Regions from separate parts of the Kribbella sp. NPDC054772 genome, predicted to be linked through region 1. Evidence: riboswitches for the same ligand, from Rfam matches in the RefSeq annotation. Region 1 holds a riboswitch; the other holds the start of a gene.
The links. Region 1 has a riboswitch for S-adenosylmethionine ahead of ACWGID_RS04065 (aminotransferase class V-fold PLP-dependent enzyme). Riboswitches for the same ligand answer to the same signal wherever they lie in the genome.
Positions count from the first base shown of each region.

Region 2: another riboswitch for S-adenosylmethionine. It lies ahead of thrC (threonine synthase); the one in region 1 lies ahead of ACWGID_RS04065 (aminotransferase class V-fold PLP-dependent enzyme).

Region 1 covers NZ_JBSHBJ010000002.1:244,164-251,289, reverse strand. Annotated here, with positions in the region: gene ACWGID_RS04075 (alkaline phosphatase D family protein) at 1-448, shown strand, start outside; gene ACWGID_RS04070 (prolyl oligopeptidase family serine peptidase) at 570-2,627, shown strand; gene ACWGID_RS04065 (aminotransferase class V-fold PLP-dependent enzyme) at 2,638-4,002, opposite strand; SAM riboswitch class IV at 4,019-4,132, opposite strand; gene ACWGID_RS04060 (DinB family protein) at 4,229-4,744, shown strand; gene ACWGID_RS04055 (DUF6351 family protein) at 4,818-6,911, shown strand; gene ACWGID_RS04050 (DUF4184 family protein) at 6,930-7,126, shown strand, end outside.
Region 2 covers NZ_JBSHBJ010000013.1:9,371-16,496, reverse strand. Annotated here, with positions in the region: gene ACWGID_RS21135 (DUF3263 domain-containing protein) at 1-187, shown strand, start outside; gene ACWGID_RS21130 (LytR C-terminal domain-containing protein) at 190-843, shown strand; gene otsB (trehalose-phosphatase) at 851-1,684, shown strand; gene ACWGID_RS21120 (hypothetical protein) at 1,650-2,117, opposite strand; gene ACWGID_RS21115 (DNA-3-methyladenine glycosylase family protein) at 2,164-3,111, shown strand; SAM riboswitch class I at 3,300-3,441, shown strand; gene thrC (threonine synthase) at 3,455-4,720, shown strand; gene ACWGID_RS21105 (ubiquitin-like small modifier protein 1) at 4,717-4,992, shown strand; gene ACWGID_RS21100 (zinc-dependent alcohol dehydrogenase family protein) at 5,059-6,075, shown strand; gene ACWGID_RS21095 (flavodoxin family protein) at 6,065-6,514, opposite strand; gene ACWGID_RS21090 (hypothetical protein) at 6,582-7,126, opposite strand, start outside.

The DNA.
Region 1 (7,126 bases):
GCTGGTGCCGGACGGCGACCTGATCGAGGCGGTCGGGAACGGGCTGCCCGGTGCGCCCGGCGGTCGCGAGCACGAGATCGCCTGGGTGCTGAGCCAGTTCAAGAAGCGCAAGGTCCGCAACGCGATCTGGCTGACCGCGGACGTGCACTACGCCGCGGCCCACCACTACGACCCGGCGCGCGCGGCGTTCACCGACTTCGACCCGTTCTGGGAGATCGTGGCGGGCCCGATCAACGCCGGGACGTTCGGGCCGAACGGGCTGGACAGTACGTTCGGGCCGCAGGTCGTGTGGTCGAAGGCGGCCGACTTCCCGAACCAGTCGCCGGCCGGCGGCAACCAGTTCTTCGGTCACACAACGATCGACCCACGGACCGGCGTGTTCACCGTGTCGTTGCGGAACCTGTTCGGCAAGGTGCTCTGGTCGAAGGACATCAACCCCACCCGATAGAGCCTGGTTGAGAGGCCCGTCACTGATGGGTCCGTCGTACTCACCCGGCCCCGGCGCCTGCGCGGGATGCCGCCCACCGGGGCCGGTGAGTACGACGCGTTCTCCGGCTAGGTTTGGATTCATGACCTATCCGGAGAGCCGCCGCGACGACGTGGTCGAGACGATGCACGGACACCAGATCGCCGATCCTTACCGTTGGTTGGAAGACCCTGACGCGGACGACACCCAGGACTGGGTTCGCCGGCAGAACGCCTTCACCGAGGACGAGGTGTCGGGCTACGCGGAGCGCGCGTGGTTCCAGGACACGCTGTCCGCGATCCTGGCCAGGCCACGCGCCGGTGTGCCGGTGAAGAAGGCGGGTTGGTACTTCGCCGGGCGCAACGACGGCACGCAGGCGCAGGACGTGATCTACGTGGCCGAGTCGCTCGACGAACTGCTCAGCGGCGGCCGGGTGCTGATCGACCCGAACACGCTGTCCGCGGACGGCACCGACTCACTGGGCTCGTTCACCGTCAGCCCGGACGGCAAGTACTTCGCGTACGGCATCAACGAGAGCGGCAGCGACTGGACGACGTTCCGGCTGCTCGACATCGCCACCGGTACGCCGGTCGACGACGTGGTGTCCGAGGCCAAGTTCTCCGAGGCGACGTGGCTCCCGGACAGTTCGGCGTACCTGTATCTGCACTACCCGGTCAGTGGGCGGAACGAGGGGACCGAGACCACCTCGCTGGCTGCTGGGCGGCTGATGCTGCACAAGGTCGGTGCGCCGCAGTCCGAGGACGAGCTGGTGCTGAGCATCCCGGACAAGGAGCAGTACTTCTACACGCCTGAGGTGTCCGACGACGACCGGTACCTCGTCGTCCACATCACCGAGGGGACCGACCCGAGCACGCGGCTCTGGGTCTACCCGATCACCTCCGACGGGCTGGGCGAGCCGGTCAAGGTCGTGGACGAGTTCAAGGACGAGATCGCCTTCGTGCGGATGTCCGGGGACCACCTCGTCCTGCGGACCGACCGCGACGCGTCACGAGGCCGAGTGGTGCTGTCGACGCTGGCAGGCGAGTTCACCGACCTCATCCCGCAGGGCGAGGCGACGCTGCAGGCAGTCCGCGGTACGGCGAACGGCCTGGCCACGCTGACGCTTGTCGACGCGCAGTCGGTGCTGACGCTCTATGCGTTGGACGGATCCGGTGCGCGTGAGGTCGACGTACCTGGCGGGGGAGTGGTGGGGCTCAACGCGTCACCGGAGTACGACGAGCTGTTCGTCGGGCTGTCGACGACGACCGACCCCACGCTGTCGTACGTCGTGTCGACCGGGTCAGGCGACGTACGTGCACTGCCGGAGCTGGTCCGCGGCTCCGGTGGCTTCACGCCGCCGCAGGTCACCGTGACGCGCCGGATCGCTCCCGGACGCGACGTGCCGTACTTCCTGATCACCCGGTCCGACCTGGACTTCTCCGCACCGCGCCCGACCCTGATGTGGGGGTACGGCGGATTCCGCATCCCGATCCAGGCGGACTACCGTCCCGGCTGGCCGGCGTGGCTCGCCGCCGGCGGAGTACTGGTCATCGCCAACCTGCGTGGTGGTGGCGAGTACGGGACCGACTGGCACGATGCGGGGCGGCTCAAGAACAAGCAGAACGTGTTCGACGACTTCATCGCGGTCGCAGAGCACCTGCGCGACACCGGCGTGACCACTCCGGAGCAGCTGGCCATGCACGGCCGCAGCAACGGTGGACTGCTCGTCGGAGCGGTCATGACGCAGCGACCGGACCTCTTCGCGGTCGCACTGCCCGGTGTGGGCGTGCTGGACATGCTGCGGTTCCACAAGTTCACCGTGGGAGCGGCGTGGGCGTCCGACTACGGTCTGCCCGATGACCCCGAGCAGTTCGAGGACCTGTTGGCGTACTCGCCGCTGCATCGCGTCAGCGACGGGACGGCGTACCCGGCGACTCTGGTGGTCACTGGTGACCATGACGACCGCGTGGTGCCGTTGCACAGCCACAAGTTCATCGCGACCCTGCAGCATGCGCAGTCCGATCCGCGGCCTGTCTTGACTCGCGTCGAGGTCAACACCGGCCATGGCTTCGGAAAGCCCGCCGCGATGGTCGCTGCGGAGTGGGCGGACCTACTGGCGTTCGCTGCTCACCATGTAGGTCTCGTACCTCCCGAGCAGTAGGAGCGCTGCTTCACCAGATGCGCGGCGCGTGGAGGTCGCGGGGATCGTCGGCCGGCTGACAGCCGTGGGCGCTCTCCGCGTACTCCGTCCGCGGGCCAGTGGTGGCCAGCGTGCGTACGGCGTTGACGAGGCGGTCCACGTGCTCACGGGTCGTCCCGAGGCCGAGGCTGGCTCGGACCGCCGTACCGTGTTCGCTGCCGGTGGTGAGCAGGTGGCCGACCAGGAGGTGGGCGCAGAACTTGCCGTCGCGAACACCGATGCCGTACTCGGCGCTCAGCGCGGCGGACACCAGCGTCGAGGTCAGACCCTTGACGGTGAAGCAGACTGTGCCGACGCGGTCGGCGTCCGCACCGAAGATCGAGTACGTCGTGACGCCGTCGATCTGCGCGAGTCCGGTGCGCAGGCGGGCCAGCAGGCTGCGCTCGTGCTGCTCGATGGCGTCGCGGTGCTTGCTGATCGCGGCGCACGCGGAGGCGAGGGCGATCGCACCGATGACGTTGGGGGAGCCGCCCTCGTGCCGCGCCGGTCCGGTCGACCAGACCACGGTGTCGCTGGTGACCGCGTGGGTCGCGCCACCGCCGTACAGGTACGGGTCGGCGGCGTCGAGCCAGTCCGAGCGGCCGATCAGCGCGCCGGCGCCGTACGGGGCGTAGAGCTTGTGACCGGACAGGGCGACCCAGTCGACATCCAGTGTGGCGATGTCGACTGCGCGGTGCGGCGCGAGCTGGGCGGCGTCGAGGCAGACCCGGGCACCATGCGCCTTGGCGACGGCGGCGATCTCGGCAATCGGGAAGATCTCGCCGGTCACGTTGGACGCGCCGGTCACGACCACGAGGCGCGGGCCTTCAGGCGCCGCCCGCAGCGCGTCGGCGACGTTCGTCACGGCCTCGGTGGGGCTGCTCGGCGCGGCGAGCCGAATGGTCCGCTCGGCCGGCCAGGGGAGCAGCGCCGCGTGGTGCTCGGACTCGAACACGATCACGGTCGCGTCCGCCGGCACGGCGTGCGCCAGGAGGTTCAGCGCGTCGGTGGTCTGCCGGGTGAAGATCACCTGGTCGTCGGTCCGGGCACCGACGAAGGCGTGCACCTCGGCGCGTGCCCGCTCGTACCACTGGGTGGTGATCCGCGAGGCGTACCCGTTGCCGCGGTGCACCGACGCGTACGACGGCAGCGCGGCCTCGACGCTGTTCCGCACCGACTCCAGACACGGGGCGCTCGCACCGTGGTCGAAGTTCGCGTAGTCGGTGACCCGGCCGTCGGCGAGCGGGACCAGCAGGTCCGAGCCGACGGTGGCGGGGATGCTGCCGGTCGCGAGCCGGGCGACGGTCGGTCGGTTGGACGTCGTACTGGCCGGCTCGAGGATGGAGAGGATCGACATGCTGGTGCTCCCAGGAAGTCCGCGCTTGCCGAACGGGGTATCCGCACGGCCTGGTCTTCACCCGGGGCACCCCACCGCGGAGGAGGGTTGCCGGCCAGCGAGCCGGGGCTTGTCGCTGGCACTCATGACCTGCCGTGAACGGTAACGAACGGGATACGGGGTCCGCCAGTGCATATCTCATGTGATGAGATAGATGTACACAATGTGGGACAACGTGAGGATGGCAATGACCTGGAACGCACCTGCGGTCGAGCGGCCGGACGGCTCGCTGACTGCTCCCGAACGCGAGCTGCTGCAGGGTTATCTGGATTTCTATCGCACCACGCTGCTGTTCAAGTGCGCGGGGCTGACCGCCGAGCAGTTGGCGGCCCGCCCGTCGCCGCCGTCCAACCTCTCGCTGCTCGGCCTGATCCGGCACCTCACGAAGGTGGAGCGGATCTGGTTCCGCATCCACTTCGCCGACGCGCCCGCCGAGCCACTGTTCGCGCCCGAGCTCGGCAAGGACGCGGACTTCGAGCTGATCGATCCCGCTGACGCGCAGGCGGCGTACGAGGGTCTGATCGCGGAGTGGAAGCTGTCCGACGAGGCGGTCGCCGGTCGTTCCCTGGACGATCGCTTCACGTTCGGCGGCACCGAGTCGTCGCTGCGGATGATCTACATCCACCTGATCGGCGAGTACGGCCGGCACTGCGGCCATGCCGACCTGCTCCGCGAGCAACTGGATGGCACCACCGGCGCGTAAATGGTCCACGGCAGGTGGAAAACGGTTGCCGTTCACTCTTCCCGGCGCGGACTTACCGTGCTCAACTCGTCACATGAAGCGAACGACCGCCCTCGTGGCGCTTGCAACAGCGATGATTGCCGCTGTCCTGGCGTTGCCCGCCAGTGCGGCGTCCGGGGTGCGGATCGAGGTGCTGTCCGCACCCCGCCCCGACATGGTCAGCGACGGCAACGCGCTGGTCTCCGTCTCCGGCCGGCACCTGGAGGACCTGAAGGTCCGGCTGAACGGCCGTGACATCACTAGTACCTTCACCCGGACCGCGGACAAGCTGGTCGGCGTCGTCCAAGGCCTCGTCGACGGCCGCAACACGCTCACTGCGGCCGATGCGCGGCTCGAACTCACCAACCATCCGCGGACCGGCCCGATGCTCGCCGGCCCGCACGAGACGCCGTTCGTTTGCGGTACGGCGACCTTCATCACCCTCGCGAAGGTCCCGCTCGGCCCACCGACCGACGCGAACTGCTCGGTGCCGATCCGCGTCGACTACCTGTACCGCTCGACCGTGGACCGCTCACTGAAGGTGCTCCCGGCAACGAAACCGGCGGACCTCGCCACCACCACGACCTCGGACGGCCGGACCGTGCCGTACGTCGTCCGCGTCGAGACCGGCGTGATCAACCGGTCGATCTACGAGTACGCCGTACTCAACGATCCCGCCGCGGGTGAACCGAGCGCGCTGAAGGCGCCGACCGGCTGGAACGGCCGCCTGGTCTACACGTTCGGCGGCGGCTGCCCGGGTGGTTGGTACCAGCAGGGGAGCGGCACCGGCGGCGTCAACGACGACGTACTGCTCGGTCGTGGGTACGCCGTCGCGTCGTCGAGCCTGAACGTGTTCGGGGTGAACTGCAACGGCGTACTCGCGGCCGAGACGATGTCGATGACCCGTGAGCACATCCTCGAGAGCATCGGCGTACCGAAGCAGACCATCGGCTGGGGGTGCTCGGGCGGTTCGTACCAGGTGTTCCAGATCGCCGAGAACTATCCGGGCCTGCTCGACGGGATCATGGCGTCCTGCGTGTTCCCGGAGGTCGGCTTCGCGACGCTGCACACGATCACCGACGCGTTGCTGCTGGACCACTACTTCAAGTCCGCGACCGGCTGGACCGACGAACAGAAACGGGCCGCGTCCGGGTTCGGCATGGTCACCACGATCGCCAACCTGGCTGGCGCCGGCCGACGGATCGACCCGCGGGTCTACTGTCCCGCGCAGCTCCCGGTCGCGCAGCGCTACGACCCGGTCAGCAACCCGGACGGCGCGCGCTGCGACGTCTACGACCATCAGGTCAACATCTGGGGCAAGAACCCAGCAACCGGTGCGGCCCGGCGCCCGCTGGACAACGTCGGGATCCAGTACGGCCTCGACGCGCTGAACGCGGGCAAGATCACCGCGGCGCAGTTCCTGGACCTCAACCGCGCGATCGGCGGGTTCGACACCGACGCGAACTTCGTACCCGCCCGGACCGTCGCGGACCAGCGCGCGATCGACACGGCGTACCGGACCGGTCAGCTGATCAACGGTGGTGGGGGACTGGCCAGTACGCCGATCATCGACTACCGCCAGTACTGGGACCAGTTGCCGAACGGCGACATCCACCTGATCTTCCACTCGTTCTCGCTCCGCGAGCGGTTGCAGAAGGCGAACGGCGACTTCGGCAACCACGTGATGCTCGTCCAGGCCGGAGACGCGGCGGGCGGCTTCAGCACCAAGAACCCGGTGCTCACCAACGCACTGGACGCGCTCGACCGGTGGATGGACGCGACCGACGCGGACCAAGGGCCCGGCTCGCCGCATGAACGTCTGCTGCGCAACAAGCCGACGTCGCTCACGGACGCGTGCTGGAGCCCGCAGAACCAGAAGATCGTCGAGACGCAGGTCGACGGCATCGGAACGACCAAGTGCAACACGCTGTACCCGGTGTGGCCGGCGCCGCGTCAGGTGGCCGGCGCCTCCGTTGCCAACGACGTCATCAAGTGCCGCCTGCATCCGATGACGCGGTCCGACTACAAGGCCAAGCTGACCGCAGCGCAGTGGAAGACGCTGCGTCAGACCTTCCCCAACGGCGTCTGTGACTGGTCGAAGCGAGGTATCGGCCAGCAGGACCCGGGCCCGAGCTGGCCAACCTTCTGACCTCCTAGGCTGCGGGGTGTGCCCTTCACGCTGGCCCACCCCGCGGCCATCCTCCCGCTGATCCGCCGGCCCCTCGTCGCATCGGCCCTGATCGCCGGCGCCGTCGCACCAGACCTGCTGTACGTCGACCCGCTCTATCGGTTCGCCACGCAGCAGGTCAGCGGCAACTTCACTCTGACGCTCACGCACGAGTTCACGTCCGCGTTCTGGCTGGA
Region 2 (7,126 bases), on a different contig from region 1:
CGCGAAGGAGCAGGCGATCCGGGACCAGTTCCAGATGTCCGCGACCCGGTACTACCAGGTTCTGAACGCGCTCATCGACCGGCCGGAGGCCCTCGCGCACGACCCGTTGCTGGTCAAGCGCCTGCGCCGCCTGCGGGCCGCCCGCCAGCGTGCCCGCTCCGCCCGCCGCCTGGGTATCGAGGTCTGAGCATGTCCCGCCCTAGGGGCGGCGATCAGGGACAGGTGCTGTCGTCCCTCGTCGCCGTGGCCGCCGTCGTCGCGATCGTGGCCGGTCTGCTGGTGCTGTTCGGGACCCGGGGGCACGACAGCCAGGCCGACGAGAAGCCGGCCGCCGCCAGTACGCCGAAGTCCTCGGAGACCGGGAAGCCCACGGCCGGGCCGTCGACCGTCGGCGCGAGCGTGCCGAAGCCGTCCGCGCAACCGACGGAGACCCAGCCGACCCAACCGTCGACGACCCCGTCCACGGCACCGACCACGGGTCCGAGCAGCGAGCCGACGTCGACCGAGCCCACCCAGCCGCCGGCGAGCACCCAGCCGCCGGGGCAGCCGGCGACGATCCCGGCCGAGGAGCGGCCGGCGATCGAGGTCTACAACAACACTCCGCGCAAGGGCCTGGCCGACCAGGTCGCCGGCCGTGCGCGGCAGGCCGGCTGGACCGTGGCCGGGTCGCCGGACAACTGGCACGGCAAGGTCGCCGAGAGCACCGTGTACTACCCGCCGGGCATGCTCGACGCCGCCAACCAGCTCGCCCGCGACCTCGGCGTCGGCCGGACCAAGGGTGCGCTGGACAACATGAAGAAGGACCGCCTGACCGTGATCCTCACCTCGGACTATGCGGGATGACGGCCGGATGAACGTTCCGGTCATCCAGACCGACGCCGGACACGAGGGCTGGGAAGCCATCGTGACCGATCCGGCGACCGCGGTGATCTCGTCGGACTTCGACGGCGTGCTCTCGCCGCTGGTCGAGGACCCGGCCCGGTCCCGGCCCGTCGAGGGTGCACTGGATGCCCTGGCCCGGCTGGCCCGCTCGGTCGACCAGGTGGCGATCGTGACCGGTCGCCCGGCGCTGGTGGTGACGGAGCTCTCCGGCGTGACCGCTCACCCCGGTCTGGGCCGGCTCGTCGTGCTCGGCCACTACGGACTCGAGCGATGGGAAGCGGCGACCGGCAAAGTGACGAGCGACGCGGTGCCGGCGGGCGTAGCGACCGCTCGTGACCGGCTCCCGGGGCTGCTGAGCGAGGTCGGCGTACCGGATGCGTTCGTGGAGGACAAGGAAAGCTCCCTGGCCGTGCACACGCGTCGGCTGGACGATCCGGCTGGGGCGCTGGAGCTGCTCAGGGGTCCGCTGACCGCGCTGGCCGCGGAGACCGAGCTGCGGCTGGAGCCGGGCAACCTGGTCCTCGAGCTGCGCCCGCCGGGGATCGACAAGGGCGTCGCACTCCGCCGCCTGATCGAGTCGACCGGCGCCCGGTCGATCCTGTACGCCGGTGACGACCTCGGCGATCTCGCCGCGTTCCGGGCGATCCAGGAGCAGCGGGCGGCTGGGCTGCGCGCCGTACTGCTCGCGACCCGGTCGTCGAACGCGACCGAGCTGATCGAGGCCGCGGACATCGTGGTCGACGACCCGAGCGGCGTCGTGACGGTTCTCACTGCCCTTTCGGACGCGATCTCAGCTCGCTGAACGCCTGCGTCACGGTCTTGCCGAGCGGCTGGACCGGATGCTCGACGTACCCGCCGTCCTTGAGGCCGGCGAGCCGCTCGAACGGGTTCCGGGACGCCGGGTCGCCGGTGAGCAGGAACGAGATCACCACGCCGACGACGTACAGCGGGAGCATCGGGAGACCGAGCAGGCAGAAGTACTGCCAGGAGTGCCGTTCCTCGTGCCGGACGAGCGCCGGGTCGTCGAAGTACGAGCGGTCGTGCTTGCTCAGGATCACGTTCCCGATCGTGAACGCGCCCGCGACCGGGAAGCCGAGCCGGTACCCGTTCGCGAAGTACAGCCCTCGTGGCCCGCGGCTGAACGTCGCCCGCCCGAGCTTCCCGACGAAGGCGCCGGCGAGGGTGGACAGGTTGACGAAGTTGCCGATCAGCTTCACCCACTGCCAGCCACTCATGGCACTCAGTATGGGTTCTGTCGGTGGGGTGGGTAAGACTTGGCGGGTGAGTTCGGTGGTGCGGGTCTGGCGGCCTGGGCGCGTGGTGGATCCGCATTCGGTGATCGGCGGGTTGCGGAAGGGCCCTGGCGACCCGGCGTACGTGTTCGACGCGGGCCGGCGGACCGTGTGGCGGGCGACCCGGACACCCGAGGGACCGGTGCTGCTGCGACTCTCGCCGTACGACGGTGTTGTCGAGGCGGAGGCGTGGGGTCCGGGCGCGGAGTGGGCGCTCGACGGGGTGCCGGAGTTGCTCGGGGAGCTCGACAGTTGGGACGGGTTCGAGCCGCTGCCGGAGCATCAGGTGCTGGTGGATGCGGCGCGGCGGTTCCCGCACGTGCGCGTGCCGCGGTCGCGGGCGGTGTTCGAGGCGATGGCGGCCGCCGGGATCGAGCAGGTGGTGACCGGCAAGGAGGCGTTCCGGGCGTGGCGGCTGCTGCTGCGTGAGTACGGCGAGCCCGCGCCGGGGCCGGGTGGGCCGGAGGGACGGCCGATGATGGTGCCGCCGGCGCCGGAGGAGTGGCGGCTGATCCCGTCGTGGCAGTTCCTGCGGGCCGGGGTCGAGGGGCGGCGGTCGCGGGTGGTGCTGACGGCGGCCTCGCGAGCGCGGGCCTTGGAGCGGACGCTCGAGCTGACCGATTCGGCCGAGATCGAGCGGCGGTTGCGGTCGTTGCCCGGCGTGGGGGTGTGGACCGCGGCCGAGGTCCGGCAGCGGGCGCACGGTGACGCGGACGCGTTCTCGTTCGCGGACTACCACGTCTCCCGGAACGTGTCCTACGCGCTGATCGGCGAGGAGCTGGACGACGACGGCTGCGCCGAGCTCATCGAGCCGTACCGCGGGCACCGCTTCCGCGTCCAGCGCCTCCTCGAACTCACCGGCATCGGCCACCCCCGCTTCGGCCCCCGCAAATCCCTCCCCACCCACACCCCCGGCGCCACCCACCGCCTCCGCTGACCCCGCCGGCTCGAGGTGCGGATCTGCAGGCCATCACAATCGGCGGGCCGGGGGTGTGTTCACGCTCACGGGTGACGGGCGGGCGGGATTGTGATGGCCTGGGGATCCGGGCCGTGGGGCTGAGATCGTGCGTCTCGGATCGTGGGACCGGGCGACACAATTTGGACCCAATTGGGTAATCTCGGGGGAGCTCATCCAGAGGGACTGAGGGAAACGGCCCGTTGACGTCCCGGCAACCCTCCCCGTGGAGCCCCCGTCCGGGGCGTATCCGCGAGGGACCGGTGCCAAATCCGTCCCGCGCCGAGATCCGGCGTCCGGGGAAGATGAGGAGGGAACCTCACTCATGAGCCTGACCGCCGCCGGTACCCACACCATCCGTGAAGGTGCCTTTGGCAACGGTACGCACCTGAGCTGTCGCGCCTGTGGCGCGAAGTCGCCGCTCGGTCCGTTCTACGCCTGTATGGAGTGCTTCGGCCCGCTGGAAGTCGGATACGAGTACCCGACCATCACCCGCGAGCAGATCGAGGCCGGCCCGAAGAACATCTGGCGCTACCAGCCGCTGCTCCCCGTCCCCGTCGACGTGGCGAGCTACCCGAACACCGAGCCCGGCTACACCCGGCTCATCGACGCCAAGAACCTGGCCCGCGAACTGGGCCTGAAGAAGCTCTGGGTGAAGGACGACTCCGGCAACCCGACGCACTCGTTCAAGGACCGAGTGGTCGCGAGCGCGTTGAGCGCCACCCGCGAGCTGGGCATGAAGGTCTTCGCCTGCCCCTCCACCGGCAACCTGGCGAACGCGGTGGCCGCGGCCGCCGCCCGGGCCGGGATCCGTTCCGTCGTCTTCATCCCGAAGGACCTGGAGCGCCCGAAGATCATCACCACCGCCGTGTACGGCGGGACGCTGGTCGCCGTCGACGGCAACTACGACGACGTGAACAAGCTGGCCTCCGAGATCGCCGGTGAGGAGGAGGGCTGGGCGTTCGTGAACGTCAACGTCCGCCCGTACTACTCCGAGGGCTCGAAGACGCTGGCCTTCGAGATCGCCGAGCAGCTCGGCTGGCGGATCCCGCAGCAGGTCGTGATCCCGGTCGCCTCCGGTTCACAGCTGACCAAGATCGACAAGGGTTTCACCGAGCTCGGCAAGCTCGGGCTGGTCGACGCCACCGACTACAAGATCTACGGCGCTCAGGCCACCGGCTGCTCGCCGGTCGCGCAGGCGTTCCGGGACGGCCACGACGTGGTCAAGCCGGTGAAGCCGGACACGATCGCGAAGTCGCTGGCGATCGGCAACCCGGCCGACGGGCCGTACGTGCTGGACGTGGCCCGCCGGACCGGTGGCGCGATCGAGGACGTCAGCGACGAAGAGGTCGTCGAGGGCATCCAGTTGCTGGCCCGCACCGAGGGCGTCTTCGCCGAGACCGCGGGCGGCGTGACGGTCGCGACGCTGAAGAAGCTGATCGCCACCGGCCAGCTCGACCCCGAGGCCGAGACCGTGATCATCAACTCCGGCGACGGGCTGAAGACGCTCGACGCCGTGGCCGACCGGGTCGGCCCCAAGGTGACCATCCCCGCGTCGTACGACGCCTTCGTGAAGGCAGGACTGCAGTGAGTGTGAGCGTTCGGGTCCCGACCATCCTGCGGCCCTACACCCAGGGCGTGTCCGAGGTGTCCGCCGAGGGCGCGACGCTGACCGAGGTGCTCGACTCGCTGGACGCGTCGTACCCCGGGATCAAGGGGCGCGTGCTGGACGACTCGGGCGAGCTGCGCCGGTTCGTGAACGTGTACGTCGACGACGACGACGTCCGCTTCGCCGAGGGTCTGCAGACCGCGATCAAGGACGGCGGCCAGGTCTCGATCATCCCCGCGGTCGCCGGCGGCTGATCTTCCGCGCGGTTCTGGGCGTGGACCGCCCGGAACCGCCGCGCGCCGGCTGATTAAGCTGCGGGGATGCGCGCTGTCGTCATCGAGGAGTACGGCGTCCTGCCCGAGGTCCGTGAGGTTCCGGAGCCCGAGGTCGCCGCAGGTTCGGTGGTTCTGAAGGTTGAGGCCACCGGGTTGTGCCGCAGTGACTGGCACGGGTGGATGGGGCATGACTCCGACATCGTCCTCCCGCACGTCCCCGGGCACGAGCTCGCCGGCACCATTGCCGCGGTCGGTCCCGGGGTCTCCGGGTGGGAGGTCGGCGACCGCGTCACCACGCCGTTCATCTGCGCGTGCGGCGAGTGCGAGCAGTGCCGCGCCGGCGACCAGCAGGTCTGCCCCAACCAGCTGCAGCCCGGCTTCAACTACTGGGGTTCCTTCGCCGAGTACGTCGCGGTGCCGTACGCCGAGGTCAACCTGGTGCGACTGCCCGACGACATGGACTTCGGTACCGCGGCGGGCCTTGGGTGCCGCTTCGCCACGTCGTTCCGCGCCGTCCACCAGGTCGGTCAGGTGGCGCCTGGTGAACGCGTCGCCGTCTTCGGCTGCGGTGGCGTGGGTCTGTCCGCCGTGATGATCGCCGCCGCGCTGGGTGCCGAAGTCGTGGCGATCGACACCAACGCGCAGGCGCTGCAGATGGCTCGCGAGTACGGCGCCGCTCGCACGCTGCTGGCATCGGCCGACACCGTCGGCCAGCTCAAAGCTCTGGGCGGAGCGCACGTCACCATCGACGCGCTCGGCTCCGGCGACATCGTCCAGCAGGCCCTGCAGTCGTTGCGCCCTCGCGGCCGCCATGTCCAGGTCGGCCTCCTCCCGTCCGCCGTCACGCTGGACGTCGGGCGGCTCATCGGTCAGGAGCTCTCCTGGCTGGGCAGCCACGGCATGCCGGCCCACGCGTACCCCGAGATGCTGGATCTGGTTGCCACCGGCAACCTGAATCCCACCCAACTCGTCACCCGCAGCATCACCCTGGACGAAACTCCGGCCGCCCTCGCCGCCCTCACGAACGGCACCCCGGCCGGCGTCACCGTCATCATCCCGTAACGAGCCGCTCCGCGAACGCCCGCGCCGCGGTCAGATCCGCGGCGTTCGGCCGACGTTTGTTGAGCCCACCAACGAGTTTGAGCGGCGCCCACGTGTCGTACGCGCGGCACGTGAACGTCGCGTCGACGGCGTACCCCTTGGTGTCGAGGAGCTGGACCAGGGGGCGGGTGAAGCGCAGTACTTCGGGGAATCCGCTGGTGGCGAAGACGAACGCGCGCCCTGTGGCGGCCGGGAGGGTCTTGACGAAGTCGATCAGGTCCGGGTGCAGCTTCTGGTAGAAGACGCCCGATCCGAACCCGACGAGATCGGCCGCGGCCAGCTCCGCCGGGTCGACCTGTTCAGGCGAGACGACCTTCGCATCCAGTGCGTCGGCCATGCTGTCGGCGACCCGCCGGGTATTGCCGTGCGACACGGAGACACACACGATGACAACCTGCATCCTCGGGATCCTTTCGTTCGCTGATACAGCGAAGATCCCGCAGCGGTGCGAAACGTGACGACTGCGACTACAGGCGGATCAGGTAGACGGTCGGCGGGCGGCCGGTGCGGCCGTGTTGTTGGGTGCCGGTGGGGGCGGCGAGGCCGGCTCGTTCCAGGCGTTTCAGCACGCGGCGCGCGGTGCGGAGCTGTACGGCGAGATGGTCGGCGACGTCCTGCGTGGTGAGACCGTCGGGGAGTGCGGCGGTGAGTTCGCGCATCCGCGCGAGGGTCTGCGTATTGAGGCCGACCCGGCGGGCCAGCAGCGGCAGGCTCTCGGTGCCGCGGGCGGTGGACGGCTGGTCGCCGGAGGGCTCGATGACGATCTCGACGTCGTCGGACATCGACACGACCCCGGCAACCGACCCGATCGAGGCGGCCCGGCCGACGGCACGCCGGGCCAGCGCCTCGGCCTCTGCCGCGGTACGGCCGACGCCGAACCCGACGTACGCCGTGCTGTGCCGCGCCGCGAGGTTGTCGAGCAGCGGCATCCGGGCGAACTGCTCCGTGGCCTGCTCCAGCAGTCCGCGGGTGGTGACGACGAGGTGGCGGCCGTCGGGGAGCGCGGCGAGGC